DNA from 3 places in the Rathayibacter soli genome. Region 1 is predicted to be linked to each of the others. Evidence: predicted binding sites of a transcription regulator. Region 1 holds the regulator's gene; each other region holds the start of a gene.

Region 1 (10,212 bases):
TTCGGAGCCACCTCGACCAGGTCGAGGTCTGCTTCCTGCGCAAGACGCAGGGCGACCTCGATTTTCACGACGCCGACCTGCTCTCCGCCGGGACCGACGAGACGCACTTCGGGGACGCGGATACGGTCATTGGTACGGGGATCGCTGATGCGTTTCTCCTCTGGGTGAGCATGGTTACCGGCCACAAGCATCCGACGGTTGTCGACGCGTGACGAGAGAAGAAATTCGCGCACCCGGCAATGACGATCACTCGTCGTTCCGGCACGGCACCCAGACGACCGACACGATTTTCATCGCGTCGGCGGAGTGCGAACAACCCGGTAACCTAGTAAAGCGGTCAAGCGCGGGTGGGAGAATCTCCACTTTCGTTTCAAGACTGACGTCTTGAAGCCTGCAAAAGTCTAACAGATATCGCCAGCAACTCGTAAAGGACCATGATGACCGACGCCCCCGGCCAGCCGCTCGAGCAGGAGACTGCGCTGTTCGTGCAGGACGCCGACCAGAGCGCGGCCGTTGCCTCAGCGACTCGGGACATTGCGGATGTCGCCGCAATCGAGGTGATCACCACGGCGTCCGTGCATCTGATGAGCGCTGCGGCCGTCAAGTGCGGTCTCGCCGATGACCCCGAAACGCAGACCGACCTCGACGAGGCTCGCAAGCTGATCGATGCCTTGGCAGGATTGATCACTGCTGCCTCGCCCCACATCGGTGGTGAGCACGCACGCAGCCTGCGAGACGGATTGCGGTCCTTGCAGTTGGCTTTCCGCGAGGCGTCCGTCATACCCGACCCGATCGGCAAGGGCCCTGGCGAGAAGTACACCGGCCCGGTCAACTGAGTCAGGCTCGTTGCTGTTCATCGGGCCTCGCCGGTCAGGCTCGACCTCGATCCAGTGCGGCCCGATCAATCGGGCGCTGTCGTCAGCCGCACCGTGAGGGAATCGACCCGTGTGGCGATTGCGTCGTCTGCAGCCCATCGCGCAGCCAGTCGCGCCATCACCACATCGAGCTCCTGCTCGCTCAGTCCTGCCGCCAGCTGCAAGTGAACGACCAGCTCCGGTGCAGACAGCCGATATCCGGGGTCACCCGCCGTGAGTTCGACCGCATGAACGGCGAGTTCGCGCTCAATCGAGGTCGTGAACGCATCGCGCACGGCGGCATCCGAGTAGCTGGGAATCCATTGCTGACCCTGGGCGAGCGCCCACAGAGCCGGCCGACGCAACACGAATTCGGTGTCGCTGCCCGGGTCGAGCACCACGAGCTCTGTCTGCTCACTCGCGGCTCCCAAGGCCACCCGTGCTCCGTTCTGCGGCACGGGCCGCGCTTTCGGATTCCACGCACTCATGGTCGCAACACAGGAGAAGACCGGCAGGACATTGCGGCCTTCCGGCCCGGCGACCGTGACGATCGCAAGTTCCTGTTTCTTGTCCACCCGGCGACCGTGTTCGTCGACGCCTGCCTCCGCGAGGTGCGAGACCAGTGGAACCAGCAACCGCGCGTCGCGGAACGCGTCCACGACAGCCTCTGGCCCGCCGTGACCGTCGTGAAATGCCTGGAGTGCGACAGCCAATGCCGGCGTGACGGTGCCGTCGTCGGTCGCCGAGGTGTTCGCGCTGAAGTGCCGCCCGGCCCAGGGCTGGCCGGCGGAATCACTGGCGCGCGCATCACTCGCGTGCGAATCAGTCCCCGGCAACGTCCAAGGCTTCCGCCAGTGTGAACGCGCCCGCATAAAGCGCCTTGCCCACGATCGCACCCTCGACGCCGGACGGCACGAGCTCCCGCAGGGCGGCAATGTCGTCCAGGTTTGAAACGCCGCCGGAGGCGATCACGGGCCGCGCCGTTCGTGCCGTCACAGCCCGCAGCAATTCGATGTTCGGGCCCTGCAGGGTGCCGTCCTTCGTGACGTCCGTCACGACGTAGCGCGCGCATCCGGCTTCTTCGAGCCGGTCGATGACCTGCCACAGATCCCCGCCGTCCTTTGTCCAGCCTCGCGCCGCCAGGGTCGTGCCGCGCACGTCGAGGCCGACGGCGATGGCTTCGCCGTAACGCGTGATCACATTGGCAGCCCACTCGGGGTTCTCCAGCGCCGCAGTGCCGAGATTGATCCTTTTGGCGCCGATTTCCAGCGCGGATTCCAGTGACGCATCATCGCGAATACCGCCGGACAGTTCCACGTTGACGCCCCTGACCTGCTTGATCACCCGACGCAGGAGGGCACGGTTGTCGCCGCGCCCGAACGCGGCATCCAGATCGACGAGATGAATCCACTCCGCGCCCTGGGCAGCCCAATCGGCCGCAGCGGCCACCGGGTCGCCGTAGTTGGTCTCCGAGCCGGCCTCGCCCTGCGTCAGCCTAACCGCTTTGCCCGCCGCGACATCGACGGCGGGCAAAAGCAGAAGACGTGGTGTTCTGTTGAACTCACTCATGGTCGTTTTCGATCCTCGAATAGCAGTGACCGCGCCTATTCCGGCACAAGCCTCAAATTTAGCGCAGGCCGTTCACCCAGTTGCGCAACAGACGGATGCCGGCTTCGCCGGATTTCTCCGGATGAAATTGCGTGGCAGAAAGCGGCCCGTTCTCGACCGCCGCCAGGAACCTCGACCCGTGCGTCGCCCACGTCAGCGCCGGCTCCCGGAAGGCGCGGCCCGACTCGATCTGCCACTCATGTGCCGCAAAGGAGTGAACGAAATAGAAGCGCTGATCGCGAACGCCGTCGAAAAGGACGGAGCTTTCAGGAGCTTCGACCGTATTCCAGCCGATGTGCGGGAGGATCTCGCTGCGCAGTTCGGTGACCTCGCCGGGCCACTCGCCAAGCCCGTCCACATCCGTTCCGAACTCCACACTGTGTTCGAACAGCACCTGCATACCGACGCAGATGCCCAGCACCGGCCGGTCGCCTGCCAATCGACGGTCGATGATCTCGTCGCCGCGCACCGCACGCAGTGCGTCGATGACGGCATGGAATGCGCCAACACCGGGCACCACGAGTCCGTTCGCCTCGCGAGAGCGCGCCGCGTCGGCTGTGAGCTGTACTCGGGCACCGGCCGCCTCGAGCGCCTTCGCGGCCGAATGCACGTTCCCAGACCCATAGTCGAGGACGACGACCAAGGGCTGAATCACAGGGCGCCCTTTGTCGACGGGATACCGACGATGAACGGGTCAAGCGCTTTGGCCTGACGGAATGCACGCGCGAACGCCTTGAACTCCGCCTCGGCGATGTGGTGCGGGTCACGTCCGCCGAGCACTGTGATGTGCGTTGTCAGCGCTGCGTTGAACGCGATCGCCTCGAACACGTGCCGCACCATGGATCCGGTGAAATGACCGCCGATCAGGTGGTACTGAAAACCTGCGGGCTCGCCGGCGTGCACGAGGTAGGGTCGGCCTGAAATGTCAACGACCGCCTGGACGAGGGCTTCGTCGAGCGGCACGAGGGCGTCGCCGTAGCGGGCGATGCCACTCTTGTCTCCCAGAGCCTGCACGATCGCCTTGCCGAGCACGATCCCAACGTCCTCGACCGTGTGGTGCACGTCGATCTCGACGTCGCCGGATGCGCGGACCGAGAGATCGGTCAACGAGTGCTTCGCGAACGCGGTGAGCAGATGATCGAAGAACGGCACAGAGGTATGAATGTCCGCAATCCCCGAGCCATCCAAGTCGAGGGACAACTCAATGCTCGACTCTGTCGTCTCTCTCTGAAGCTGCGCGATGCGCGTACCGGTGCTCATGATTCACAACCCTAGCGGCGCGATGACACTGTTCGCCTGCACGCTGAAGCGTGCGGCCGCATCGAGAAATGCGGTCGTCTCGGTCTGCGTGCCAGCACTCACGCGAAGGTGGCCGGGAATGCCGACGTCGCGGATCAATACCCCGTCGGCCAGCAGCGCCTCGAACATCGCGTGCGGGTCGGCGACACCTCCGAATAGAACGAAATTACTGCCACTGTCGTGCGGGAGGTAGCCGAGCGCAGTCAAGCCCTGCCCGATGCGGTCACGCTGGGCGCGGATGTCGTCGACCATCGCGAGCATCTCATCGGCGTGCTTCAGTGCGGCGATCGCGGCAGCCTGCGTGAGCACGGACAAGTGGTAGGGCAGACGGACCAGGCGCATCGCATCCGTCACCGCGGGGTCAGCGGCGAGGTAGCCGAGTCGCACGCCGGCGAACGCAAACGCCTTACTCATCGTGCGGGAGACGATCAAGCGGTCGCGTCCGGGGAGCAACGTCAGCGCGCTCGGCTGACCCTTTGGCATGAATTCGGAGTAGGCCTCATCGACAACGACGATCCCATCGGTCGCTTCGTATGCCGCGGCAATCACATCCAACGACAACGGCGTTCCTGTCGGATTGTTCGGCGCACACAGCAGGATGACGTCGGGGTGAGTGCGATTGATCCACTCGACAGCATGCGCGGGCGACACGCTGAACTCGTCGCCGCGGTCCCCCGCGACCCACCGCGTTCCGGTTCCGTTCGCCAGGATCGGGTACATCGAGTACGTCGGAGCGAAGCCAAGAACGCTCCTTCCGGGCCCGGCGAATGCTTGCAGGATCTGCTGCAAGACTTCGTTGGACCCGTTGGCTGCCCAAATGTTGTCAGCCGTAAGTCCATGACCGAGATAGCCGGCAAGCGAGTGCCGCAGTTCGGTGAATTCACGATCCGGATAGCGATTCGCGCGACCGACCGCATCCGACAGCGCCGCAACGATGTCCCGCGCAACGGCATCGGGGATCGGATGCGTGTTCTCGTTCACGTTCAACGCGACCGGCACATGCTTCTGCGGCGCCCCATACGGAGCCTTTCCTCGCAGGTCGTCACGCAGTGGCAGATCAGAAAGTGAACTCACCCCTCAATGCTAGAGCTTCGGCGCTGCCTCGCCGGGCCCACAGAACCGCGGTCAGCGGTCGTACTGAGCCGGGATGGCAAGACGCTGGCCGGGCACGAGCACCGACGTGGACAGCTGGTTGAGATCGGTGATCGCAGCGACCACGTCGCGCGGATCGGCGGACGGGGCTACTGTTTCGGCAATCTTCCACAGTGACTCTCCGGTCGTCACAGTCACGTGCGAAAACGAAGTGGTGTTTCCACCGCCGGACGCTGCGGCCGCTGCCCCATTGAACCCAAAAGCGAGCAGTGCGGCGAGCAACGGCGTCGCGGTCAGTACCGTCAACACCACACGCCCGCGTCGGGTGAGACGCAGGCGCATTCGCGCTGCCGGTGCGATGCTCGCGGTGCTCATGACTGCCTCCTGGCCGCTTCGTCGGAACCGGTCGCACCGTTTCCGGTGAGGCCGACCCGAGTGAATTGATTCGTATCCGGCGTTCGGCCGGAACCGCCGGATACGAAACTCTGTTCCGAATATATCTTCGAAGTCACGTGATTTCAACCCTATCTTCGTACAAATGTCAAAAAAGTTTCAGACACGCTCGAACAGGTGTTTGCCTTGTGGCGGTTCAGCAGATACAGTTTCGACTGTCTGGATCACATGCAACCAGGCACCACCGACATTCGGTTATCCGAACGGTGTTTGCTCATCCGAATCGAGCGGTCGCATGGCGAGAAGGGACGCACGACGTGGCGAGCAAGGGCGACGAACCGAAGCAGCGGGGCACCCGGCGGCGCAAGTCTCTGAGTGAGAAGCAACTGTCGATTCTGGACTTCATCCAGAGGTCGGTGAGCCAGCGCGGTTATCCGCCCAGCATGCGCGAGATCGGCGATGCCGTCGGGCTCGCCTCGCTGTCCAGCGTTACACACCAGCTCAACCAACTCGAGTTGAGCGGCTATCTTCGACGCGACCCGAACCGTCCGCGTGCCCTCGAGATCTTGATCGACATCCCCAGCACAACCGGCGACAGTGCGGACTTCGAGAATTCGACCCCGGTCGGCGACGCCGCCATGGTGCCGCTGGTCGGCCGAATCGCTGCCGGCATCCCGATTACTGCGGAAGAGCAGATCGATGAGGTCTTCCCGCTGCCGCGCCAGCTTGTCGGAAACGGCACGCTATTCATGCTCAAAGTCGTCGGAGAGTCGATGATCGACGCCGCGATCTGCGACGGCGATTGGGTCGTCGTTCGTCAACAGAGCGATGCCGAGAACGGCGACATCGTTGCGGCGATGCTCGACGGCGAAGCCACGGTCAAGGTCTTCCGCCAGCGCGACGGTCACACCTGGTTGCTCCCGCGAAACAGTGCGTTCGAACCGATCGTCGGCGACTTCGCCGATGTACTCGGCAAGGTCGTCGCCGTGCTCCGCTCCGTTTAGAGTCTCCCGCGCCCACGTTTCGATCTCGTCAGTGGGCACGGACCGTGCGCACAGGCAGGCAAGCGGGTTAGACCGCCACGGCGTTTGCGCGCACGGCGCGCGTCGCCTCCAGAATGTTCTTCAACGACGCCACAGTCTCGTCATAGCCGCGCGTCTTGAGCCCGCAGTCCGGGTTCACCCAAACTTGTCGCGGCGGGATCGCATCCAGCGCCTTCTGCAACAGTTCGGTCACCTCGGCGACCGACGGCACGCGGGGCGAATGGATGTCGTAGACGCCCGGCCCGATGCCGTGATCAAACCCGCTGGTCTTGATGTCGGCAACGACCTCCATCCGGCTTCGTGCTGCCTCGATGCTCGTCACATCCGCGTCAAGGTTCTTGATGGCGTCGATGACCACACCGAATTCCGAATAACACAGGTGCGTGTGAATCTGCGTCTGCGCTTCAACACCTGCGGTGGCAAGCCGGAACGATCCGACCGACCAGTCGAGGTAGGCGGGCTGATCCTTCTTTTTCAGCGGCAGCAGCTCGCGCAGCGCCGGCTCGTCGACCTGGATGATCCGGATGCCCGCGGCCTGCAGATCCGCAATCTCGTCCCGTAGAGCCAGCGCGACCTGGTTGGCCGTGTCGCCCAGCGGCTGGTCGTCGCGCACGAACGACCAGGCAAGGATCGTCACAGGGCCGGTGAGCATCCCCTTGACCGGTTTCGTCGTCAGCGATTGCGTGTAGCTGGACCAGCCCACGGTGATCGGGTTCGGCCGCGAGACATCGCCCCAGAGGATGGATGGACGCGTGCAGCGACTGCCGTAGGACTGCACCCATCCGTTCTGGGTCACGACGAAGCCGTCGAGGTTCTCGGCGAAGTACTGCACCATGTCGTTGCGCTCGGGCTCCCCGTGGACGAGCACGTCAAGGCCGATCTCCTCCTGCAGGTCGATCACGCGACGGATCTCGGCCTCCATGGCCTCGCGATAGTCCGCCTCGCTGAGGTCTCCTTTTGCGAAGTGAGCACGGCTCCGGCGGATCTCGCCGGTCTGCGGGAACGACCCGATGGTCGTTGTGGGCAGGAACGGCAGGTCGAGCGCTGCATTCTGGGCAACGACGCGATCCGCATAGGCACCGCGGTGGAAGTCGGCTTCTGACAGCCCGGCGATACGCTCACGCACGGCCGCGACCCGCACGCCTGTGGCGTTGTGTCGCTGTGCAAGTGCCGCGGATGCCGCGTCCAAGTCACTCTGGATCTCCTCGTGCCCGTCATCCAAACCACGAGCAAGAACCGCGACTTGGCCGACCTTCTGATCGGCGAAGGCCAACCAGCTCTTCAGTTCGTCGGAGAGCCGAGGCTCATCGTCAACATCGTGCGGTACGTGCAGGAGCGAGGTCGATGTGGCTGCGGCGACGTTAACCGTCAACGCGAGCAGACTCTCCAGCTTGCCGAACGCCGCTTCGAGGTCGCCACGCCAGACGTTGTGCCCATCCACGACCCCGCCGACCAGCGTCTTGGCCCGAAGCGCCGTACGCGTGGGGTCATCGAGATCGGCAACCGCCGGGACCGACCCGCGCACCAGGTCAAGACCGATCGCCTCTACGTTGCTCCCCGCGAGCACGGGCACAGCGTCATCGAGGCTGCCGTATGGGGCCGCCACGAACAGCGCCGGCCGATCGGTCGCTTCGCCGAGCGAGGCGTAGGCGGCGCGGGCCGCTTCGAGAACGTCCGCACGGGCATCCGCAATGCTCTCGCTCACGAGGGCAGGCTCGTCCAGCTGCACCCACTGCACGCCGGCGGCGCTCAATCGCGCCAGGAGCTGCTGGTAGACCGGCAGCACCTCGTCGAGCCGCGACAACGGCCTGAATCCGGCAGGAGCCGCATCGCTGGGTTTGCTCAGCGCGAGGAAGGTGACGGGGCCGACGATCACCGGGCGGGTGCGGTAGCCGGCGTTCGCGGCCTCCTCGGCCTCGCGCACGATGCGGTCGGACGCCAGCGAGAAGACGGTCTCCGGCCCGATCTCCGGCACTAAGTAGTGGTAGTTCGAGTCGAACCATTTGGTCATCTCCAGGGGCGCCCGGTTCCCTTCGCCCCGCGCCAATGTGAAGTACCCGGCCAGATCGAGCGATCCGTCCTCCCCGACAAGAGTGCTGAAACGCTCCGGCACAGCACCGAGCGTGACCGCTGCGTCGAGCATCTGATCGTAGTAGCTGAAACTTGCCGGAATCGACGAGTCGGCACGCCCCAGCCCGAGTGCACAAAGGCGCTCCCGAGTCACAGCGCGCAACTGCGCTGCGGCCTGCTCAAGTTCGGCTGAACTGATCGTGCCTGCCCAGAACGCCTCGACGGCCTTCTTGAGTTCGCGCCGGCGCCCGATTCTCGGGTAGCCGAGGATCGTCCCGGTTGGGAAGGGGGTCGTGCGCGTCATGCTGGTTCCTTTTCGGTGCTGGTGGTGAGAATGCCGCATCGTTCGAGAACGGCGAGGACGGTGTCGTGCTGGTTGAACGTGTACAGGTGAATTCCGGGCGCTCCTCCGGCGATCAAACGAGCTGCGAAGCGCGCGGCATGGTCGATTCCGATTTCTCGTTGCCCTTGCTCTGTCGGCTCGATCTCGAGCTGGATGGCGAGTTCGCTTGGCATGTCCTCGCCGCTGAGTTCGAGCATCCGTCGGAGCCGGGCAGGACTGGTGACGGGCATGATGCCCGGCAGAATCGGGAATTCGACACCCGCTTGCTTCGCCCGTTGCGCGAAGGCGAGATAGTCGTCAGCGTGGAAGAACAATTGGGTGATCGCGAGGTTGGCACCTGCCGCCTGCTTGGCCAGCAGTGTGTCGATGTCTTGGCTGACCGAACGCGACCGCGGGTGCCCGTTCGGGAAGGCCGCAACGGCAATCGTGACGCGTTCGCGCCTGCTGCGCACCGTTCGCAGGTCTGGGCGGCCCGGCACTGACAGTTCGCTGTACGGCACCCGTTCCGCTTGCACGCGGTGGATCAACTGCACGAGTTCTGCGGCGCTATGCAGATCGCCGAGCACTGGCTGGCGCCCTGCCTGATCGTCGGCAGTCTGACCGGTTGGCGGGTCGCCGCGCAGCGCAAGGAAGCTGCGCACGCCTGCGTCCAGGAATTCATGGATGAGGCGGTTGGCTTCTGCGTGGGATGAGCCGACGCACGTCAAGTGCGCCATCGGGTCAACGGTCGTGTTTTGCTGGATGTAGCGGACAACATCCAGCGACGAGGAGCGCGATGACCCGCCCGCCCCGTATGTGACCGAGATGAAGTCAGGGTTCGCGGCGGCCAGGCGATCGATCGTCTGCGGCAGCCTGGCGGCGGCAGCGTCGGTGCGCGGCGGGTACAACTCGAACGAAAACGGCGTGCCGGCCGGACATCGGCTTGTGCCGGTGTCTTCGTGCTGTTGCTGGCTCATGCGCGTGGATCGTCTCCTGGATGATCAGACACGCACAACGCCGGTTGGCCGCGCGCGTCCGTTGTGGAACGCAGGCCCGAGGGCCGGTCGCGGGCGGGTGCCGGGCTCGGCTGTCGCTCCACATCGACACGAACGGTCAAGCGCATGCCGATGTTTGTGGATCAAGAATACCAAGGCGGCGTGAGGCTGCAGCGGTCGTTGCGTACTGTTACGGTGCTGCGGTCTCGGTTGCCCGGGAGGCGGCATCCGTCTCTGCGAACGTTTCGAAGGCCGGCGCATACTCGGGCATCACGAGAGCGCGAACGCGAGTGCCGTCTTCGACGTAGGCCGTCTCGATCACTCGGCCACGTTCGTGCAAAGCAGAGATCAGATCGCCTCTGTCATACGGGATCAGAAGCGTCAACTCGATCGACGGGTCCGGCAACAGGCGCGCGATCGCGGAAAGAACGTCGTCGATGCCCTCCCCGGTGCGCGCTGATGCGAAGACGGCGTTCGGCTCGATCCCTCGCAGGACGAGCCGGCGATCGTCGTCGAGGAGATCAGCCTTGTTGAAG
Region 2 (10,212 bases), 1.7 Mb from region 1:
TCGCCTTGCGTTGCGACGGGGTGAAGAAGCGGGCCTTGGAGGACAGGTCGATTACCCGCCCACCACTGTCGACGGTGACCTGCTGGATGCCGCCGCCTGCCGCCTCGTCACCTGCTGCGCCCTCGCGGGCTATGCCGTCGGCGGCCTCGTGTGCGCCGTCTTCGGCCGCGGCCAGGAACGCGGGGGCCGTGCGGGGTGAGAGGAACGCGTCGAAGACCGGAACGATGATCGCTTCCTGCGCCGGGACCAGTGCCCCGTCGACGCCCAACATGCCGTCAGGTCGCCGGAAGAAGCGGATGCCGCGTTTGGCCATCATCCGGTCCTCACGCGGCTGAATACCGTCTTCATCCAACCGGTCCCGGAACAGTGCCGCCTGCCCGCGGATCAAATCCGCGCACACCGGCGGTGTGTCCTCGGTGCCGATCGCGTTGCCGACCAGGGTCGCCTCGGCCGCCTCGAGGGCCTGAACCGGGACCGTGCCCGGCAGCACTCTCAGGGTGCTGGTGATCGCGTCGGCGGCATCGATGCCGGTCACCCCACCGGCCAGACCCGCCTGCGTCGCCGGGAACAACGCTGGCAACGGCAACCCCACATCCGACACCCGGGCTGCCGCCTGGGCGGCGACCCGCACCCGTTGCCGCGCCGTACGCGAGGACACCCCGGTGACCCGCTCAATCAACTGCGCACCGGTGGCGCACCCGTGCCGGGCCGCCAACCCGTCGAACCCGGCCGTACGCGGAGGCGCCGGTGGGCGACCAGCAGTCGCGGGGCGCCCGCCCGCATCGGGCAGTAGATCCAGTCGGGCCAAAATGTTACAGATGCCCGCGAACCAGTGACATCTTGCCCCGACTCGACGAGTGATGCCGAGCGGGCGTGGGTGAGCAGATCAGGTCGAGCAGGTGAGGCCGAGCAAGCACCAACCGACGGCGCCCGTGACCACCGCGCGCGTCAGATGACGACGAGCTTGATCGTGGCGCCTCGCGCGTTGTCCGCGAGAGCCGTGTTGATGTCGGGCGCAGACTGTCGGAGGTCAAGCATCCGGGGTGCTGGAAGCAACGTCTTGAGCGGGGGTGCGGCATCCGTCAATCTCAGCGACGGCAATGTGCTCGCTGAGAAGACCTTCAGTCAGAAGTCCCCGATTCCGCCCCAGACGCTCAGCGCGACCCGCTGCAATAAGAAGGTCTTCGGATGAAAGGACCCCGCTACTCATGAGAACCCTCGTGATCATCCCCACCTACAACGAGCGCGACAATGTCGAGTGGATCGTCGGCCGGGTGCGCACGGCGGTGCCAACGGCATCCGTTCTGGTAGTCGACGACAACTCACCCGACGGCACGGGGGCACTGGCGGATGCGCTTGCCGCGACCGACACGCAGGTGCACGTGCTGCACCGCGCCGGCAAAGAGGGGCTCGGTGCCGCGTATCGCGACGGTATGCGCTGGGGTCTCGCCGCCGATTATGAAGCACTCGTCGAGATGGACGCGGACGGCTCCCATCAGCCAGAGCAACTTTCGCGGCTGCTCGACCAGCTGCAATTCGCGGACGTCGTCGTCGGCTCGCGCTGGGTCGAAGGCGGCGGTGTCGTCAACTGGCCGATCGAGCGCAAGGTGCTGTCGCGTGGCGGCAGCATGTATGCGCGGTTCGCGCTGGGGGTTCCCGTACGCGACGTCACAGGCGGCTATCGCGCATTCACAGCGGATGCGATCCGCCGGATCGATCTGGACGCGGTGCTGAGCCAGGGCTACTGCTTTCAGATCGACATGATCTGGCACGCAGCGGTGGCGGGCTTGAAGATCTCAGAAGTGCCGATCACTTTTATCGAGCGCGTGCACGGCAAGTCGAAGATGTCGAATGCGATCGTGGCCGAGGCGATGCTGCGCGTGACGGGCTGGGCAATCCGTTCGCTGCCGGAGCGCGTGCGTCGCTCGGCCGCCGCGCACAGTGTGAGCTCGCTGAGCTGAGCGCCCGGTTGCAGGGTGGCTGGCCGCGGCCATAACGTGGGCGGATGGTAGAGAAGGACTCTCGCGAGATCGCGGTGCTGCAACATTTTCTCGATGCCCAACGCTCCAGCGTGCTCGCGATCGTCGACGGTCTCGACGACGAGCAGCTTGCAACACAGGTGCTGCCTTCTGGCTGGACCCCGCTCGGCATGATCGAACACCTGGCCGACGCGGAACAGCACTGGTTTCAGGACGTGGCCTGCGGCGCGGTCTCGGAGTACGCCTGGCCCGACGTCGATGACGATCCTTGCGATCCGGATGCGCCGTTCACGACGCATCACTCCGCGGTCGCCGTGCTCGACTACTACCGCCGGCAGTGCGAACTCTCGAACGAGATCCTCGCCGCGACCCCTCTGGGGGCCGCGCTGAAAGGTACGCACAACCAGGAGTGGGAGGGCGAGGACATCAGCGATCTGCGCTGGGTTGCGCTGCACATGATTGAGGAGACCGCCCGGCACGCCGGTCATCTCGACGCGGCGCGCGAACTGCTCGACGGCACGGTCGGCCTCGGGCCGCGGTAGCGCAGCCGACATGATGCAGGTGCTGGGTCGTTCGGCAACCCGGCGGGGCGACCCGCGTAGGCTCGGAGGCACACGTCACCCAGGGAGCCGTCATGGACGAAATAAACCCGTACGAGCAGTTCGATTCCGTACCGTCATTCACGGTGAGAAGCACGGATATCGTGCATGGCGAGCCGATGCCTGCTGCGCATCGCGGTGCAGGCGCCGGCGGCGAGGATCTCTCTCCGCAGTTGAGTTGGTCGGGTTTTCCGCAAGCCACCCGGAGCTTCGCGGTCACCTGCTTCGATGCGGATGCTCCGACCGGCTCGGGCTTCTGGCATTGGGCTGCCTACAACATCCCCGCGTCCGTAACCTCACTTGACACGGGTGCAGGCGCTCTCGGAGGTGCACTTTCCTCTCGCGCGCGCACGCTCAAGAACGAGTATCGGCGCCGCGAGTTCGCCGGTGCTGAGCCGCCGGCGGGCACGGGAACACACCGCTACATCTTCGCTGTGCACGCCGTCGATGTCGAGCAACTCGAGCTCGACTCGGAATCGACGCCCGCCGTGCTCGGCTTCAACCTGCACTATCACACGCTGGCACGCGCCCTCCTGATCGCGACGGCCGCCTTCGACGACCCGAGCTGATCGGGATCCGGGCTGCGTAATTGCGGATCGGGCCGCGCGATTGAGCTCCCTCGGTATACCTGAACGCGATTTTTGCCGGTCTAACGTGATGGTTTTGGATGCTGGGTATACAACTGCGGGCCAATGCAGCGTAGACTGGACCGGTGCGTGCCAGCGACAAGGCCTACGAGGCGCTCCGGGAGGACATCCTTCGCTGGCGCCTGGCCCCGGGCACCGTTCTTGGCGAGTCTGAACAGTCGGCGCGACTGGGGATTTCGCGTACGCCGTTACGGGAGGCCATCACCCGGCTTGCGGCTGAGGGGCTCGTCGACACCGCCCATGGTCGCGCGGGGGTCGTCACGGCCGTCTCACCCGACAATCTGGTCGAATTGTTCGAACTGCGCGAAGCCTTGGAAACTCAGGCGAGCCGGTTGGCAGCACGCCGGCGCGGGCCACACGTCTTCGAGCAGCTCCTCTCCGACTTCGATGACGCGTCCGAGCGGCTTGGGCGGCAGGCTGCTGCTGTGTTTGGTGACGGACTGGCCGCCGATAGTCTGGCCGGCGATAGCCTGGCCGACGCTGGACTGGCTGACGCTGGACTGGCTGACGCTGCGCCCGCTTACGCTGCACCCGCCGACACTGCAAACGCCGACGCCGGGCACGACGACTACTACGCCCTGGTCGCGCGCCTCGATGCAGCGATCGACGATGCTGTAGCCAACTCCTACCTGTTGAATGCACTGCGAAGTCTGCGTGCTCATCTGGAGCGCGCGCGTCGCCTCGCGCACGACAATCCGAAGCGACTCGCCGAGTCCGCTGCAGAGCACAGACTCATTGTGCAGGCCATCGTTGATTCTGATGAGACGCTCGCAGCACAGGCCACCGCTGTACACCTGAAGAAAAGCCTCGATAACCTACTTCATTCGGTGCGTCGCAACGGCGCATCGATTGGCGCATCCGCTGGTTCGACCATCGCGCGCAGGCGCACGAAAGGAACACGATGAAGACCCACTACCTGCGGGTGCACCGCAGCGATGAGAACCTGAGCCGTGAGGGCCAACTGGCCTGGCAACTCGCCGAAGTCGCCGTCGACCCGGTTGAGGTGACCGACGAGGTCACCGAAATGGTGATCAACCGCGTCATCGACAACGCGGCGGTCGCAGCGGCGTCGTTGACGCGGCATCCGGTTGTGGCCGCACGATCGCAAGCGCTGGCGCATCCGGTATCGGTCGGGGGCAGCGGTTCCACTGTCTTCGGAACGGATGCCGCCCGCCGCGTCTCGCTCGAGTGGGCCGCCTGGGCGAACGGCGTGGCCGTACGCGAACTCGACTATCACGACACCTTCCTCGCAGCCGAGTACTCGCACCCGGGCGATAACATCCCGCCGATCACAGCCGTGGCGCAGCACGTCGCAAAAGAACGCGGTCTGACCGGACGTGACCTCGTGCGCGGAATCGCAACCGGGTACGAAGTGCAGATCGACCTCGCGAAAGCGATCAGCCTGCACGAGCACAAGATCGACCACGTCGCCCACCTCGGGCCGAGCGCAGCAGCGGGCATCGGAACGCTGCTGGGGCTGCCGACCGAAACGATCTTCCAGGCCATCGGTCAGGCGTTGCACACCACGACCGCGACCCGGCAGTCGCGCAAGGGGGAGATCTCGAGTTGGAAGGCATACGCACCAGCATTCGCCGGAAAGATGGCCATTGAGGCGGTCGACCGAGCAATGCGTGGAGAAACGAGCCCGACCCCGATCTGGGAGGGAGAAGACGGCGTCATCGCGTGGCTGCTCGACGGGCCGGACGGCTCGTACGAGGTGCCGCTGCCCGAGACCGGTGAGGCCAAGCGCGCAATCCTCGACAGTTACACGAAGGAGCACTCCGCCGAGTATCAGGCGCAGGCCTGGATCGACCTTGCCCGCAAACTGCACAACGACTATCCGCTGCTGTTCGACAAGCCGGAAAACGTCGCGAGCATCGTGCTGCACACCTCGCACCACACGCATTTCGTGATCGGCTCGGGTGCGAACGATCCGCAGAAGTACGATCCGACGGCGTCGCGCGAGACGCTCGATCACTCGATTCCGTACATTTTTACCGTCGCCCTGCAGGACGGCGTCTGGGATCACGTCGGTTCGTACGCGCCCGAGCGCGCCGCACGACCGGACACGGTCGAGCTGTGGCACAAAGTCAGCACCGAGGAAGACCCGGAGTGGACGCGCCGCTATCACTCGCTCGATCCTGCGGAGAAAGCGTTCGGCGGACGTGTCGAAATCACAATGGCTGACGGTTCGAAGTTGATCGACGAGATCGCGGTGGCGGATGCACATCCGCTCGGCGCTCGCCCGTTCGCGCGGGCGGATTACATCGCCAAGTTCCGCACGCTCGCGTCCGATGTGCTGGAGGAGCAGGAGATCGAGCGTTTCCTCGACTTCGCACAGCGTTTACCGTCGCTTGGCTCGGATGAGCTCGCTGGTTTGAGCTTCGCGGCACGTCACGGGGTGCTTGCGTCGGTCGAGAGTCCGAAGGGGTTGTTCTGATGTTGTATGCACAGACCCGTGTGGCGGCGAAGCGCGCCGCGTTCCGCGAACGGCTTGCCAGCGGGGAGTTGTTGCGGTTTCCGGGGGCGTTCAATCCGCTGTCGGCGCGCTTGATTCAGCGCAAAGGTTTTGACGGCGTTTACATCTCGGGGGCAGTCCTGTCTGCGGACCTCGGGCTGCCTGACATTGGCCTGACAACGCTGACGGAGGTCGCCGGTCGTTCCGCTCAGATTGCCCGGATGACCGATCTGCCCGCTCTGGTCGACGCGGACACCGGGTTCGGTGAGCCGATGAATGTTGCTCGAACCGTGCAGGAACTCGAGGATGCCGGCGTCGCCGGTCTGCACATTGAGGATCAGGTCAATCCCAAGCGGTGCGGTCACTTGGACGGAAAACAGGTGGTCGACGAGTCGACGGCGCTGAAGCGAATCCGTGCGGCCGCGGATGCTCGCCGCGACCCGAATCTGCTGATCATGGCGCGCACGGACATTCGCGCAGTTGACGGACTCAACGCGGCGATCACCCGCGCCAAGGCACTCGTAGATGCCGGGGCCGACGCGATCTTCCCCGAGGCCATGGCGACGCTTGAAGAGTTTGCGGCAGTGCGGGCAGCCGTCGACGTGCCGATCCTTGCGAACATGACGGAGTTCGGTAAGAGCGAGTTGTTCACGACTGCGCAACTTGCCGACATTGGCGTCAATATTGTGATCTGGCCGGTTTCGTTGTTGCGGATGGCGATAGGTGCGGCTGAGCGCGCTCTCGACACGCTGAACTCTGAGGGTGCGCTGACGTCTCAGTTGGGCCAGATGCAGCATCGGTCCGATTTGTATGACCTGATCGATTATGAGGGCTACAACCACTTCGATACGTCGGTCTTCAACTTCACTGTTTCAAAGTGACTGTCTCAAAGTGGCAGTCTCACAGTGACAGTCTCGACCTGACTGTCTCAACCTGACAGTTTCGACGTGACTGTGTAGCGGTGACTGTGGAGCGGCGATCGTTGCAGGTGGTGGATGTCGGCCGGCCGTCGCGCATGGGTGTTGTTGCGAGTGTAGCTCCAGCGCCGCGCATCTCGCCTGCGTCGGTCAGCTCGCCTTCTTCTGTCCGCTCTGCCACCACGCGGCCTTACTTCGGAGTCGGATCGGCGCACGCGGATCGCCTTCTGGCGGGTGCAGCCAGAACACCGTGCCCTCTCGCCGAATGCGCCAATGCTCGTTGTGCAAAAGCATATGGTGATAACGGCATAGCAAAATGCCCGCATTGATATCTGTTGCGCCGTGGTGTTCAAACCAGTGGTCAATGTGATGCGCCTCAGAATATGAGGGCGGTCTGTCGCAGTCGGGATGCATGCATCCGCCGTCTCGGATGGCCATCGCCACCCGCTGTTTGGCCGTGAACAACCGTTGCTCTCGACCGACATCGAGCGGATTTCCTTCACTATCGACGGTAATCCGCCGGGCGCCGGTGTCGCAGAGCAGGTGCTCTAGCGTCGCCGGGGCAACAGCCTCGCCGGTTTCCTCGAAGAATCCGGTACCGGTGAGGTTGCCGTGTGCGTCGCGCTTGTTCAATTCTTCCTGTGTGACGACGACGCGTACTCCCGCTTGGCGAGAACCGAATACGGCCGTCGGATCCGCGAGTGCTCCAGTGCGCAACGTTCCGATGATCAGATCGAAGACGAGTTGATCGTTGGTGCGCGGATCGTTCTTCAAAGCTTCTGCCTGTTCGGCTTCGGCCTTGTCGATGAATCGCGGTCCACCCCTTCGAGGACGCATGCCAGAGGAGACGATGGTATCGAACCATTCGCCGGACTCGTCATCGCACTCTAGCCACACGGTTCGCGCGCCGGTCGCGTTGCGACCCAGTCGTGCCTTTCTGTCATCGAAGTGGCGTTGTGCGCGTTGAGCGACGCCGACGGGATCGAGTTGATCCCGCAGCCACCGCGCGCGCTTGCTCAACTCGTCGGCGTGGATGTTCTCGGCATCCGACAGCAGTGTGAGCGCGGCTTCGCGGAGCATCTCGGCGCCGCAGTCTTCGGTCGGCTGGCCCAGCCCGCGCAGGAGCGCTGAGGCGCCGTCCGGGCTGAGGCGATGTTCGGCCACAGCACGAGTGATCGGCTCGAACCAAGGCAACTCGGGCGAGGCCGACGCAGCTGGTTCACTCGGCGCCTCGGGCGAATCCTCATCAGTACCAGTGCCTGCGGTGACATTCGCCGGCGAATCGACGACAGGATCGGTTTCGAGCAGTCGCGCCGCGGCATCCGATTCGCGCATCGCCTCGCCAAGATGCACCTGGCGCCACGCTTCCGAGCGGGTCGAGCCGGTGACAAATCGCACCAAGTTAGTGGTGGTGCGGTGACCGGTGCGTGCTGCGAGGCCGTTGTAGCCAAGCTCTCGTTCAGATCGTTTCGCGACCACGCCCGCGCCCGCAGCGATGATTGCATCTGCTTCCGCTCGCAATGCGGCAGCATCGGCGAGCAAGGTGAGCAGGTCGTCATCGTCGAAGCGTGACACGACGGTCGGAAGCGACGGCGGCGCATCCATCGGCGAATCTTCGCAGGCAGCAAGGGAGTTTGCCACGCGCTCGGCGGCCTCCCGAACCTGTTGCGATGTCGATATCATGAGACCATTCTAACACGAAATCGAAGATAAAAGCTAATGAAGATATACCACTGGCTAGTCAAATCCGAAGAAATATTCTATAAATATCGAAAGGGGTGAGTTTTGGAGCGATTGGTTGTTGTGCGTTGTCGGAGGTTGGTTTTACGGTCTAGGGAACCGGACTAGCTGTCGTGCGCTGAATCTCCATTCGGCCCCGAGCCTGACGCGCACATCCAATGGACGAAAGCGAGGCGGACGTGGCGAAGTTGATCTACACGGGCATCACATCGCTCGACGGCTACATTGCCGATGAGAACGGAGCGTTCGATTGGAGTGCGCCGGACGAAGAGGTTCACAAATTCGTGAACGACCTCGAGCGACCAATCGGCACCTACTTGTTCGGCAGACGGCTCTATGAGGTCATGGTCTACTGGGAGACCGTCGACACGGCAAGCATGCCGCCGTTCATCAGGGACTATGCCGAGCTGTGGCGCGCCGCCGAAAAGATCGTGTACTCGAGCACACTGCAAACCGTGTCGAGTGAGAGGACGCGGCTCGAGCGCACGTTCGATCCCTCCGCCGTGCAAGCCCTCAAGGATGCCTCTTCTCGCGACCTTTCGATCGGAGGTCCGCACGTGGCTGTGCACGCACTGCGTGCAGGGCTCGTCGATGAGATTCGAACAATCGTTTCGCCTGTGACCGTCGGCGGTGGCACGCGATTCATCCCCGATCACATCAGGCTCGAGCTCGAGTTGTTAGACGAGCATCGCTTCGGGAACGGTGTTGTTCACCTCGCGTATCGCGTCAGGCACTGATTGTCTGTAACAGATAGATGGGAGCGCGTGCGGCAATGAACCTCCGGCGCGAATGAAAGGTTGTCCGGCACTTGTGGTCCGGGACTTGCGGTCCGGTACTTGCGGTCCGGCACTGATGAGAGCGAGTCCGGCACGGATGGGAGCAGACGGATGACAGAACGCAATCGCGTAACGCCGCTCGGCGATGTCGTCGCGATACCGCTGCGCGGTGCGTGGACGGGCAATCGCGGGCGCATCCATTCGGGGCATGAGATCGTGCGATTCCACGCGAGTGACCTGTGGATCACGTGTGTGCTCGAGTTTCGCGGACGCTGGAATCAGCAGTGGCAGCCGACTCACTACACGTATCTGTTCTTCCACGACGAGGCGGTCTCATTCGCAGCGGGGCATCGACCGTGTGCCGAGTGCCGCCGTGCCGACTATCAGGCCTACCGAACCGCATGGGCGAATGGGCTCGGCGTCGCGGCGCCGACCGCGACCGAAATGAACCGCCAATTGCACGCAGAGCGGATCGTGCGCGGCACGCACCGCAGACGCATCCACTCGCTGCCATGGGACGACCTGCCGGATGGCACATTCACGCTCGTCGAGGATGCGCCGCACCTCGTTCTCGGTGACGAATTGGTGGAGTGGACCCACAACGGCTACGCCGCGCACCGCACTCGACCCGCGCGCGGAGCGGCCAACGTCATCACGCCCCCGTCGACCGTCGCCGCGTTGAGGGCAGGCTATCCGGTGCAGATCGACCTGAGTGCACGCGGCTGACCCGCAACCACCGGCCCCGGATGCGATGTGCCCATTTTTTGCTGTTTCAAGTCCGCCTTACATAAGGCGGATTTGAAACAGCGACAACGGGCATTCATTTCCCGCGGGCGCGGGTTGCTTTGTTCGACGAGCACGGACGGGTAGTGGGCTCCCGGGCCCCGATAGGCTCGCTCGCCGTTCCTCGCCGTTCCTCGCCGTTCCCGGCCGTTCCCCGCCGTTCCCGGCCGCTCAGAGTCGCTGACCGCCGGATGCCTCGATGCGCTGCGCGGTCATCCATCCCGTCGCTTCACCGAGGAGCGCGGCGACGACGCCACCGATGTCATCCGCTTCGCCGACACGACCGCGCGCCGTTACCGACGACAATGCAGCA
Region 3 (10,212 bases), 870 kb from region 1:
AGCCGGGCGCAGGGTAGAGCCGAGAGGTGACATCGTAATGTTTGGCCTTTTTGCGATAAGTCTCGATCAGGCGCTCCCGGGTGCGGTCGGCCTGGCTCACGGTGGCCCCGAGCCCGCGTGCCGGTCTGCCTGCGGGCTTGACTGCGCGTCTGACTGCGCGTCTGACTGCGCGTCTGACTCGATCGCGGCCTTGATCGCCGCCATCTCGATATTGCTCACGCGCTGAACCTGCCTCTGCAGGGCCCGGCCGGGGATGGCGCGCATGACATTGGCGAGGTCGACCTCCACCCACATCATGGCGTTTGTGTGCTCGTCTGTGTGCTCGTCTGTGTGCGCCTCTGTGCGTGCATCTATGTGCCCGTCTGTGTGCGCCTCGCCCGCTGGCTCGAACTCCATTCCCCAGCGCGCCACGGACGTGCCCATCGTGCCGGCGAACGCCATCGAGTTGGGCGCGTCAACCGCGGTTACCTGCTCACGCCTGCGGTGATTGAATCCCAGGTCCTTCGCCCGTTGCTCCACCCACGCGCCGGGCTGCAGCGTGCCGCCGCCCCGAATCCGGCATTCGAGCACAGTTGGCGCCCACTCCGACCAGCGTGCGACGTCAGCGATATATGCCCACACGTCGCTGACGGCCGCGGCGACTGTGATGCGGCTCTCGGTTCTGATTGTCATAGCGGTTGGCCTTATTGTTGGCTCTGGTTTGGCTCTGGGGTGGTTTTTGGCTTGGCTTTTGGGTTGGCGCTGGGTTGGCTATGCGGTTGGCTCTGGGTTGAGCTCTCGAAGCCCGTTGGGTCCAGTTCTGGGTTCACGAGTTTCGGTTGTCGTAGGGCCTGCAGCCCCGTCCTCCTCAGAGAGTTACACGAATCGGAAGAGCACCTGGTTCAATTCATTTTCCAGTTCAAAGTTTCGCAGCAGCCGCCGCGGCGTGCAACGGGAGAACTTGCCGGGCGGACGGGCTCTCTCTAGCGTGTGCGGCGCCGTGCGTCGCGAGTGTTCCGTGCGTCCTGAATGCATCAGGCCGCGAATGCATCGGGCCGCGAGTGCATCGGGCCGCGTGTCGTCGCCGCTCGTCGTCGCCGCTCCCTGTGCGGCATCCGGGGACCACCTGACTATGGCCAAGGGGGCAGCGAATGAACATGAAGTCGAATAGATATTCTAATCTCAGTCGCATATAAATCAATCCAAATAGAACAGACCACCTAATCTGTGGTACAATGAATTATGGAATTGATCACGGGGCGGATACGAGAAGGCGCACAGCGGGTGTGTTCGTTCTTCACGGTATCCGACGCCTCGGACGCTGGGAGCGTGGCTGGCGCTCCGGCGCCATTGAGTGTGATGGTGGACCGGTTAGACGATGACCGGTTGCAGGCGTTGGTGACGGATGCGGCCGCGCTGCGGTCCGAGGTCGATGCCGTCATCGCGGCCGGTGCCGGGGCGCTCGCGAAACGTTCGGACCGCGTGCTTGGTTACCAGGGTTTGGCCCAACGGACCGGGCACCGCACCCCGGTCGGATTGTTGCAGTCGTTGACCGGGTCCTCCCGCATTGAAGCAGCCCGCCAGGTGCGACTTGGTGAGGCGATGGCCCAGGCTGATGCCGCGACCAGCCTGCTCGACGACGGCGGCAACCTGCGCGACGAGGTCGGCACGAACGGCGAGGATCTGCCAGGTACTCCCGGATCCGATCCAGACGACGATCGGTCCGGCGACGGAGCTGACGCGGGTGCTTCGGGGAATGAGCGGCCAGATGCTGAGGGGCCAGCGGTGCCGTGGTTTGAGCCGGTGACCCGGGCGGTCGCAGAGCATACGCTCACTTCGGAGGCGGCGTCGGCGATTCTGCGCGGCCTCGGCGAGCCGAACGAACACTGTGACGGTGCTGCGCTGCGGACCGCCGCGATCGAGTTGATCGGCGACGCGGCCGGTCTCCATGTGGACGAGTTGACCAAACGCGCCCGCTGGGCCCGTGACCTGGCCGACCCACGCGGGGTCGAGGAACGCTTTGCCGCCCGCTACCAAGAACGCACCTGGCGGTTCGGGTATACCCCGGACGGAGCCAGGACGGCGTGGGTGCGCTTCGATGACGAGTCCGCCGCGTGGGTCGACACGATCGTCGGCGCCGCCTTGCGGCCACGTCGCGGTGGGCCCCGCTTCGTCGCCAAAGACGAAGCCGAACGCGCCCAGAAACTTGCCGAGGATCCGCGCAGCAACGACCAATTGGTTTTCGACGTGCTGATGGATGCGCTGCGCACCGGAGTACAAGCCGACCCGGCCATCGCGTTCGGGTCCCGCCAACCGGGCATCCGCGTCATCATCACCGAAACAGAGCTGAACAAGCACGACGAAGCCGGCGCGCCGACCGGGATCGGCTATTTCGAAGAGACCGGAGAAGCCGTTCCTGCTGCAATCGTCACCCGGCTGATCTGCAACGCAGGCATCCAGCCGATCTTCACCGACGCGTTGGGCACCCCGTTGGACGTCGGACGGGAACAGCGACTGTTCACCACGAAACAGCGCATCGCCCTCGCATTCCGCGATGGCGGCTGCATGTGTCCCGGCTGCGACCGGCCACCTTCTTATACGGAAGCTCATCACATTGACGAGTGGGCCGCCGACCACGGCAAGACTGACCTCGCTCGGGGACTACTTTTGTGCCGGTATCACCATATGTTGATCCATAACAACGGGTGGAAAGTGATCCGCAAGAATATGAGCTATTGGCTGGTGCCACCGCCGGGCATCGATTCAGAACAGACGCAGATCAGACTGCACAGCAAAGCCCCGAAACTCGCGCGAGTCAGCTAACAACGAAGCGTTCAGTGCGTGGTGTGATGCTGGCTCTGGGCTCAGACTGTGCAGCTCAGACTGTGCAGCTCAGACTGTGCAACCCAGGCCATGAAACACAGTCTTTGTGATGCAAGTGGTGCGACACAGGGTGTGGGGTGCGAACCGCACGGCACGGGCTGGCCAGCACAGGCTGTGCGACACTGGGCGTGCGACTCAAGCTGTTTGATAGTCGCAGCGGGACGCGATGTGGAGGCAAAACGATGACGGCAGCGCGAAGGACGGCATCTCCGATGTCGGCAGACCCAAAGTCGGCAGCGCTTGCGACGGCAGCGCTAACGTCGACAAGTGCGCGGCACGCACTGCCCTTGAGCCCGCGGTTCAAGTCGTTCCCAGCGCGATCATGGGGGAGCGACGTCGCATCGTTCCTCGCGAAGGCGCCGACGCTGTCCGAGTTTCAGACTCCGCTCCTCACACTCGAGGCGCCTGCGCTTGCGCACAACACTTCGATCATGTTCGATTGGCTGCGCAAAAACGAACTGCAACTGGCGCCGCACGGCAAAACCACGATGGCTCCCGTGCTCTGGCGTCAACTGCTCGACGCGGGCGCATGGGGCATGACGTTCGCGACAGCATGGCAGGTGCAGGTCGCTCGATCATTCAGCATCGAGCGGATCATGCTGGCGAACGCGCTCGTCGATCCGGTTGCCCTGCGCTGGGTGGCGCTGGAGTTGGAAACGCATCCGGAGTTCGAATTCACGTGCTGGGTCGACAGCGTCGATACGGTCAATCGGATGCTTGCGGCTCGCCCGGTCGGGCAACGCAAGATTGCCGTGATCATCGAATTGGGCGGCCCGAACGGGCGAACTGGCGCGCGCACAGTCGCGGAGGGCGTGCAGATTGCCGAGGCGGTGCGCAATAGCGACCTGCTCGAGGTTGCCGGGGTCGGTGGCTATGAGGGGGCACTTGCGCACGATCGCAGCGCCGCCGGCCTGACGCATGTCGACAACTATCTTGATGAACTCGCCGTGTTGCACACTACGTTGAAGGATGCCGGGCACTACGGCAATCGAACCCCGATCATCACAGCAGGCGGCAGCGCGTATTTCGACCGGGTCGCCGACCGGCTCGGCCCGCTGCGCGACGGCGCAACCATTGTGCTGCGCTCCGGCGCATTCCAGATTCACGACGATGGCTTTTACAGCGGAATCACACCAATGGGCACGCTGGTCGGCAACGAGCCGTTCCGGGCCGGAATGCACGCCTGGGTGCGCGTCGTCTCGCGACCGGAGCCGTTGCTTGCGCTGTTCGATGCGGGCAAACGAGACGTTCCCTACGACGAGGGGATGCCGATTGCCCAACGTGTTCTCGGACTCGATGCCGCGACGAGCAACGCAGTTCTGGCAGGCAGCCGGGTGAGTGCGCTCAACGATCAGCATGGCTTTCTGCGTCTGGCGGAGTTCGCGCAGACGGATGCACTGCACGTGGGGTCGGTGATCAGGCTGGGGTTGTCGCATCCGTGCACAGCTTTCGACAAGTGGCGACTTGTGCCGGTGATCGACGACGCCGAGTCGGATGACCCGCGTATCATCGACGCCGTCGAGACTTACTTCTGACGTGGAGCACACTCGAGAAAGTAAGGCACACATGATCGGCAATCAGCCAGAACGCACTGACCCGGATCCGATCGCGATCATCGGAGAAGACCGTGCGGTCGCGCTCGTGCGTGCGCGTGAGATTCCGGATGCCGCTGCCCTCTGCAGCGCGCTCACTGCTGGTGGCATCCGCGCTGTCGAGTTCACGTTCACAACGCCGAACGTTCTTGCGTACATTGCGGATGCCGTGCGGTCCGGTGCCGTCGTCGGCGCGGGAACCGTGCTCACAATTGGGCAGGCGCACGATGCGCTGGCGGCGGGAGCATCGTTTCTGGTCACGCCGGGGCTCAGCCCAGCTGTCGCGCGGATCGGTGTTGAGCAGGGCGTGCCCGTGCTGATGGGGGCGTTCACTCCGTCTGAGGTGATGCAGGCGCTCGACCTCGGCGCTGCCGCCATCAAGGTGTTTCCTGCGGAAACTGCGGGCCCGACCTACTTCAAACACCTCCTCGGGCCGCTGCCCGGGGTGCGCTTGATCGGTTCTGGAGGCATCAATGAGGGCAATGCCGCTGAGTTCATCGCGGCCGGAGCCTATGCCGTCACGGCCGGTTCCAGTGTGATCGATGCGGCGGCGTTGGCTGCCTCGGATTGGGCGGCGATCGAGGCGTCAGCTCGCCGGTTCGTCGATTGTTTGGCAGGCTAGGACCCGTGATCATTCCCAGGCCCACCACGCTCGAGTTCGATGACGGCGAATTCGTCTTTGAACGCACCACCCGGATTGCCGCCCCAGGCGGGCTGGATGCTGTCGCCGCCTGGCTGCAAGCGGCGTTGCGCCCGGCGATGGGTTTCGCACTCGCGCGTGTCGATGACCCGGACAGTGTGCACTCCACTCTTGTGCTCGATCTCGGACTGGACTTGAACCCAGAGGGATATCGATTGACTGCTGGGCCAGACGGCATCCGGATTGAAGGTGGCACGCCGGCCGGTGTCTTCTACGGCTGCCAGGCTCTGCTGCAGCTGCTGCCGGTTTCGATCTACCGGCGGGCGCGAGTCGAGGGTGAGGCCTGGCTGGTTCCTGCTGTGCGGATCGAGGATGCGCCGCGATTCACGTGGCGGGGGACGATGCTCGATGTTGCGCGTCACTTCATGCCGAAGCACGACCTGCTGCGGTTCATCGACCTGATGGCCATGCACCGTCTGAACATGCTGCATTTGCACCTGACCGACGACCAGGGCTGGCGGATCGAGATCTTGCGTTACCCGAGACTGACCGAGGTCGGCTCGTGGCGGCGTGAGTCGCAGGTCGGTGCTGGCGCGGATGCGCGCGGTGACGGGCGCCCGCATGGCGGGTACTACACGCAGGAGGACATTCGCGAGATTGTCGCATACGCGGCGGAACGGTTCATCACGGTCGTACCGGAGATCGAGTCGCCGGGGCATGTGCAGGCGGCGCTTGCCGCGTATCCGGAACTGGGAGTGACCGGCCGCCAACTGGAGGTGTGGACGCACTGGGGGATCGATGACAACGTGCTCAACGTCGAAGAGTCGACGGTTGAGTTCTTCCTCAACGTTTTGAGTGAGGTGATGGACCTTTTCCCGTCGTCGTACATCGGAGTCGGCGGCGACGAATGCCCGAAAGACCAGTGGCGTGCAGACGCGCGCACGCAACAGCGCATGGCTGAACTCGGGGTGCGTGATGAGGAGGCGTTGCAGAGCTGGTTCATCGGCCGGCTTGACGATCGGCTGACCTCGCGCGGTCGAAGGCTTTTCGGGTGGGACGAGATCCTCGAGGGCGGGCTCGCCGCCGGAGCGACAGTGGCCTCATGGCGGGGCATGGCCGGTGCGATTGCGGCCGCACGCTCGGGCCATGATGTCGTCTCCTGCCCGGACGACCAGGTGTATCTGGACTATCGGCAGTCCGACTCCGATGACGAGCCGATCCCGGTCGCAATCGTGCTGACCGTTCACGACGTGTATGACTTCGAACCGGTGCCCGAGGGCCTGACGGAGGCTGAGGCGACTCACATTTTGGGTGGCCAGGCCAATATCTGGACAGAGCACATGGATTCGCCGAGGACGGTGGACTTCTTCGCGTACCCGCGCCTGTGTGCGCTGGCCGAGGCACTGTGGATCACGGGCCCGCGGGACTACGACGAATTTTCCGGGCGGCTCGATGAGCACCGATCACGGCTGGATGCGATCGGAGTCGAGTATCGTCACGCAATGGGCCCGCTGCCGTGGCAGCGGCGGCCGGGCGTCACCGGCCGGCCGAGTTCACGCGAAGAGCGTGCGGCCTACATGGCAGAGGTCACGGCGAATATTGCGCCGGAGCAAACTGAGATCGCGGTTCCGGTTGCCGAGCCCGACCCTGAGCCGATATTGACCGCAAGCATTGATCCGCTGATCGCACCGACGATTGCTGTTGACGTCACTCCCGAAGTCGAGTCGTTACGGGACGAGTGAGCGAGTGTCGTTCGATCGCGCAATCGCGGCAACGCTGCTGCCGGGATTCATCGGAACCGAACTGCCCGACTGGCTCGCTGCGCGGTTGCGCGGCGGGCTCGGTGGCGTGTGCATCTTCGGGCAGAACATCCGGTCGCGCACGCAGCTGCGCGCGCTGACCGACGCCGTCTACGCTGCCAATCCCGAAGCGATCGTCGCGATCGACGAGGAGGGCGGCGACGTCACCCGGCTCTACCACGAATCCGGATCGCCCTACCCTGGCAATGCGGCGCTCGGTCGCATCGATGATCTCGGCTATACCGAAGAGATCGCACAACTGGTCGGCCGCGAGCTGCGCCGTGTCGGCTGCAACCTCAACTTTGCCCCGGTCGTCGACGTCAATTCCAACCCGGACAATCCGGTGATCGGTGTGCGCAGCTTCGGCGCAACGCCCCAGCGGGTTGCAGCGCACGGGGCTGCGTGGACCCGCGGGCTGCAATCCGCCGGCGTCGCAGCCAGTGCGAAGCATTTTCCGGGCCACGGCGATACGGCGACCGATTCGCATCTGGCTATGCCGGTCGTCGATCGGTCGTTGCATCAGCTGCGGCAGCGTGAGTTGGTGCCGTTCGCCGCCGTCATCGACGCAGGGGTGCGCACCATCATGACCTCACACATTCTGCTGCCGCAGCTGGATCCGGCCAACCCGGCCACCCTCAGCCGACGGATCCTCGGCGGCCTGCTTCGCGACGAATTGGGATTCGACGGTGTGATCGTCAGTGACGCGCTCGACATGGCAGGCGCAAGCGGTGTCGACGGAATCCCGGTTGCCGCAGCCCGGGCGCTCGCGGCAGGCTGCGACCTGCTCTGCATCGGAACCGGCAACACGGACGAACAACTCGACCAGATCGTTCACGAGATCAGGCGTGCGGTCGCATCCGGTCGACTGACGACAGGGCGGCTGGGCGAGGCGGCAGGTCGCGTCGTCGGCCTGGCGCAGGCGCTCCAGGCCGAGCGTGCGGCGATTCAGATTCCGGATGCCGGCCCTCAGCTCGCTGAACTCGACCGCTCGACCGCTCGTGCGCTTTCCGCGTTCGATGCTGACGAGGCTGCTGAGCTGTGGCGAGAAACTGCCCGCGGAAACTACTCCGTCGTGCGGATCGAGACTGCGGCCAACATCGCGGTCGGAGCGGCCCCGTGGGGTCCGTTCGCCGAGGTCGGCGCGGATCCTTCGCGGCCTGGGAACGCTGCCTTCGCCTCCCACCCGCAGTTCGTTGCACTCGAGAGCGCGCGGGGCGTGTCTGTACCGGCCGACGAGTCGAACGTGCTCGTGGTCGGCCGTGACATCCACAGGTACGCGTTCGCGCGTGACCTTGTCGACGGTCTGCGCGCCCGACACTCGAACGTGCTCGTCGTGGACATGGGCTGGCCTTCAGACGACCGCCGCTACGCCGACGTCGCGACATTCGGAGCATCACGCCTGATGGGCCGAGCGCTGCTCTGCCTGCTCGACGGTTCCAGCGAGGTGCACGCGACTCGCTGAGCAACCGACCCCGCCGGCCGGGCAGTATCGCGCGAGGCGATAGATTGGAGCCGCTATGGAAATCATCATTCTTTCGTCCCCGGCCGAAGTCGGGCGCGCTGCCGCGAGCAAGATCGCTCAGGTCATCAGCCGCAAACCGGATGCCGTTCTCGGCCTCGCGACCGGATCCTCGCCACTGGCGATCTATGCTGAACTCGCCGCGCGTGTGCAGTCAGGTGAGCTCGACGCATCCGCTGTCCGTGGATTCGCACTCGACGAATACGTCGGAATCGCAAAAGGGCACCCGGAAAGCTACGAGACGGTGATCCACCGTGACGTTGTCGGGCCGTTGCGAATGAATCCGAACCTGATCCATGTGCCTGACGGCCGTGCCACGGACATCGAAGCGGCCTGCACCGCTTACGATGCGGCCATTCGCGAGGCAGGAGGCGTCGACATCCAGATTCTCGGCATCGGCGCGAACGGGCACATCGGGTTCAACGAACCGACCTCGTCGTTCGCCTCACGCACGCGGATCAAGACCCTTGCACCGCAAACCCGCGCAGACAATGCCCGGTTCTTCGACAACCCGGACGAGGTGCCGACGCACTGCCTCACCCAGGGGCTCGGCACGATCATGGACGCCCGAGCACTTGTGCTCGTCGCCCAGGGCGCGAACAAGGCGGATGCCGTCGCCGCAGCCGTCGAGGGACCCGTCTCGAGCATGTGCCCGGGTTCGATCCTGCAATTCCACCAGCACGCGACGGTGATCGTCGATGAGGCTGCCGCTTCGAAGCTGACGCTGGTCGAGTACTACCAGTACACCTACGCGAACAAGCCGGAGTGGCAGCGCTTCTGACCCCGGCCCGCCCGAGGGGCGAGGTGGCCCGGTGGTCGAGTAGGTCGCCCAGCGACCGTATCGAGACCGTGAAGCGCGGGTGTGGTCTCGATATGTCTGCTCGCCCTTCGGCTTCGCTCAGGGACCGATAGCTCGCGGGCTACTCGACCACCGGGCGACCGTGAACCCGGTGGTCGAGTAGGTCGCCCAGCGACCGTATCGAGGCCCGGCTACTCGGCGCATGGACCGAAAGCTCGCGGACTACTCGACCACCGAGAGCGCAGCGCCCTCTGCCCAGACAGCGCGCACGTGCCACTCGTGATCCAGCAGTACGGCGTCTGCCACGTAGCCCGGCTTCAACAGGCCGAACTCGTGTTCACGCCCGAGCACACGTGCAGGGGTCAGGGTCAGGGCCTCGACTGCCGTGGCCGGTTCGATCCGTGCCGCGGTGACGGCGACGCGGAGGGCTGCATCCTGGGTCAGGGTCGAGCCCGCGATCGTCGACGTGCCTGACAGCACGGCGAGTCCGTTCGCGACGGTCACGTTGAGCGAGCCGAGGCGATAGTCCCCGTCGTGCGCGCCCGCGGCGGACATCGCATCCGTAATTAAGGCGACGCGGTGCGGCGCCTGCGTGAAAGCCAGGTGGGCGACATCCGGATGCACGTGAAGTCCGTCGAGAATGAGTTCGAGTGTGACCCGCTCATCTTTCATCGCTGCTACAACCGGTCCTGGTGCACGATGTTGGATGCCCGGCATCGCGTTGAACGCGTGTGTCAGCACCCGGGCGCCGCGGTCGAACGCCTCAGCAGCCTGCTCTTCTGTCGCTTCGGTGTGCCCGACCGCCACAATCACGCCGGCCTCGACGAGTATGTCGATCGACTCGAGCGCGTTTGGCAGCTCGGGCGCAATCGTCAGCTGGCGCAGCGTGCCGCGCGCTGCGCCGATCAGTTGTTCGAGGAGTTCGGGATCCGGCTCTCGCAGAAAGTCGGGGTTGTGTGCGCCGCGTCGACCGAGCGCCAGGAACGGGCCCTCCAGATGTG

What was found. The regulator LexA, encoded in region 1, represses DNA repair genes until DNA is damaged. The targets are predictions, from matches to a motif close to TCGAACANNTGTTCGA.
Positions count from the first base shown of each region.
Region 2: QU604_RS00975 (HNH endonuclease signature motif containing protein) is a predicted target of LexA. The motif match lies at 8,348-8,363, and genes of this name have one in related genera.
Region 3: QU604_RS04735 (HNH endonuclease signature motif containing protein) is a predicted target of LexA. The motif match lies at 1,143-1,158, and genes of this name have one in related genera.

Region 1 is NZ_CP133020.1:1,909,336-1,919,547, reverse strand. Features, by position in the region: gene infC (translation initiation factor IF-3) at 1-191, opposite strand, end outside; gene QU604_RS08715 (DUF1844 domain-containing protein) at 438-836, shown strand; gene QU604_RS08710 (SseB family protein) at 902-1,726, opposite strand; gene priA (bifunctional 1-(5-phosphoribosyl)-5-((5-phosphoribosylamino)methylideneamino)imidazole-4-carboxamide isomerase/phosphoribosylanthranilate isomerase PriA) at 1,677-2,423, opposite strand; gene hisH (imidazole glycerol phosphate synthase subunit HisH) at 2,482-3,117, opposite strand; gene hisB (imidazoleglycerol-phosphate dehydratase HisB) at 3,114-3,722, opposite strand; gene QU604_RS08690 (histidinol-phosphate transaminase) at 3,726-4,835, opposite strand; gene QU604_RS08685 (LysM peptidoglycan-binding domain-containing protein) at 4,887-5,228, opposite strand; gene lexA (transcriptional repressor LexA) at 5,564-6,250, shown strand; gene metE (5-methyltetrahydropteroyltriglutamate--homocysteine S-methyltransferase) at 6,318-8,663, opposite strand; gene QU604_RS08670 (methylenetetrahydrofolate reductase) at 8,660-9,658, opposite strand; gene hflX (GTPase HflX) at 9,867-10,212, opposite strand, start outside.
Region 2 is NZ_CP133020.1:190,301-200,512, forward strand. Features, by position in the region: gene QU604_RS00935 (HNH endonuclease signature motif containing protein) at 1-808, opposite strand, end outside; gene QU604_RS00940 (hypothetical protein) at 1,061-1,192, shown strand; gene QU604_RS00945 (polyprenol monophosphomannose synthase) at 1,209-1,961, shown strand; gene QU604_RS00950 (DinB family protein) at 2,006-2,521, shown strand; gene QU604_RS00955 (YbhB/YbcL family Raf kinase inhibitor-like protein) at 2,614-3,147, shown strand; gene QU604_RS00960 (GntR family transcriptional regulator) at 3,291-4,130, shown strand; gene QU604_RS00965 (MmgE/PrpD family protein) at 4,127-5,665, shown strand; gene prpB (methylisocitrate lyase) at 5,665-6,564, shown strand; gene QU604_RS00975 (HNH endonuclease signature motif containing protein) at 6,751-8,283, opposite strand; gene QU604_RS00980 (dihydrofolate reductase family protein) at 8,520-9,077, shown strand; gene QU604_RS00985 (hypothetical protein) at 9,228-9,842, shown strand; gene QU604_RS00990 (SDR family NAD(P)-dependent oxidoreductase) at 10,071-10,212, opposite strand, start outside.
Region 3 is NZ_CP133020.1:1,037,020-1,047,231, forward strand. Features, by position in the region: gene QU604_RS04725 (class I SAM-dependent methyltransferase) at 1-100, opposite strand, end outside; gene QU604_RS04730 (SRPBCC family protein) at 97-672, opposite strand; gene QU604_RS04735 (HNH endonuclease signature motif containing protein) at 1,222-2,802, shown strand; gene QU604_RS04740 (type III PLP-dependent enzyme domain-containing protein) at 3,075-4,397, shown strand; gene QU604_RS04745 (bifunctional 4-hydroxy-2-oxoglutarate aldolase/2-dehydro-3-deoxy-phosphogluconate aldolase) at 4,429-5,076, shown strand; gene QU604_RS04750 (beta-N-acetylhexosaminidase) at 5,082-6,836, shown strand; gene nagZ (beta-N-acetylhexosaminidase) at 6,841-8,355, shown strand; gene nagB (glucosamine-6-phosphate deaminase) at 8,411-9,193, shown strand; gene nagA (N-acetylglucosamine-6-phosphate deacetylase) at 9,434-10,212, opposite strand, start outside.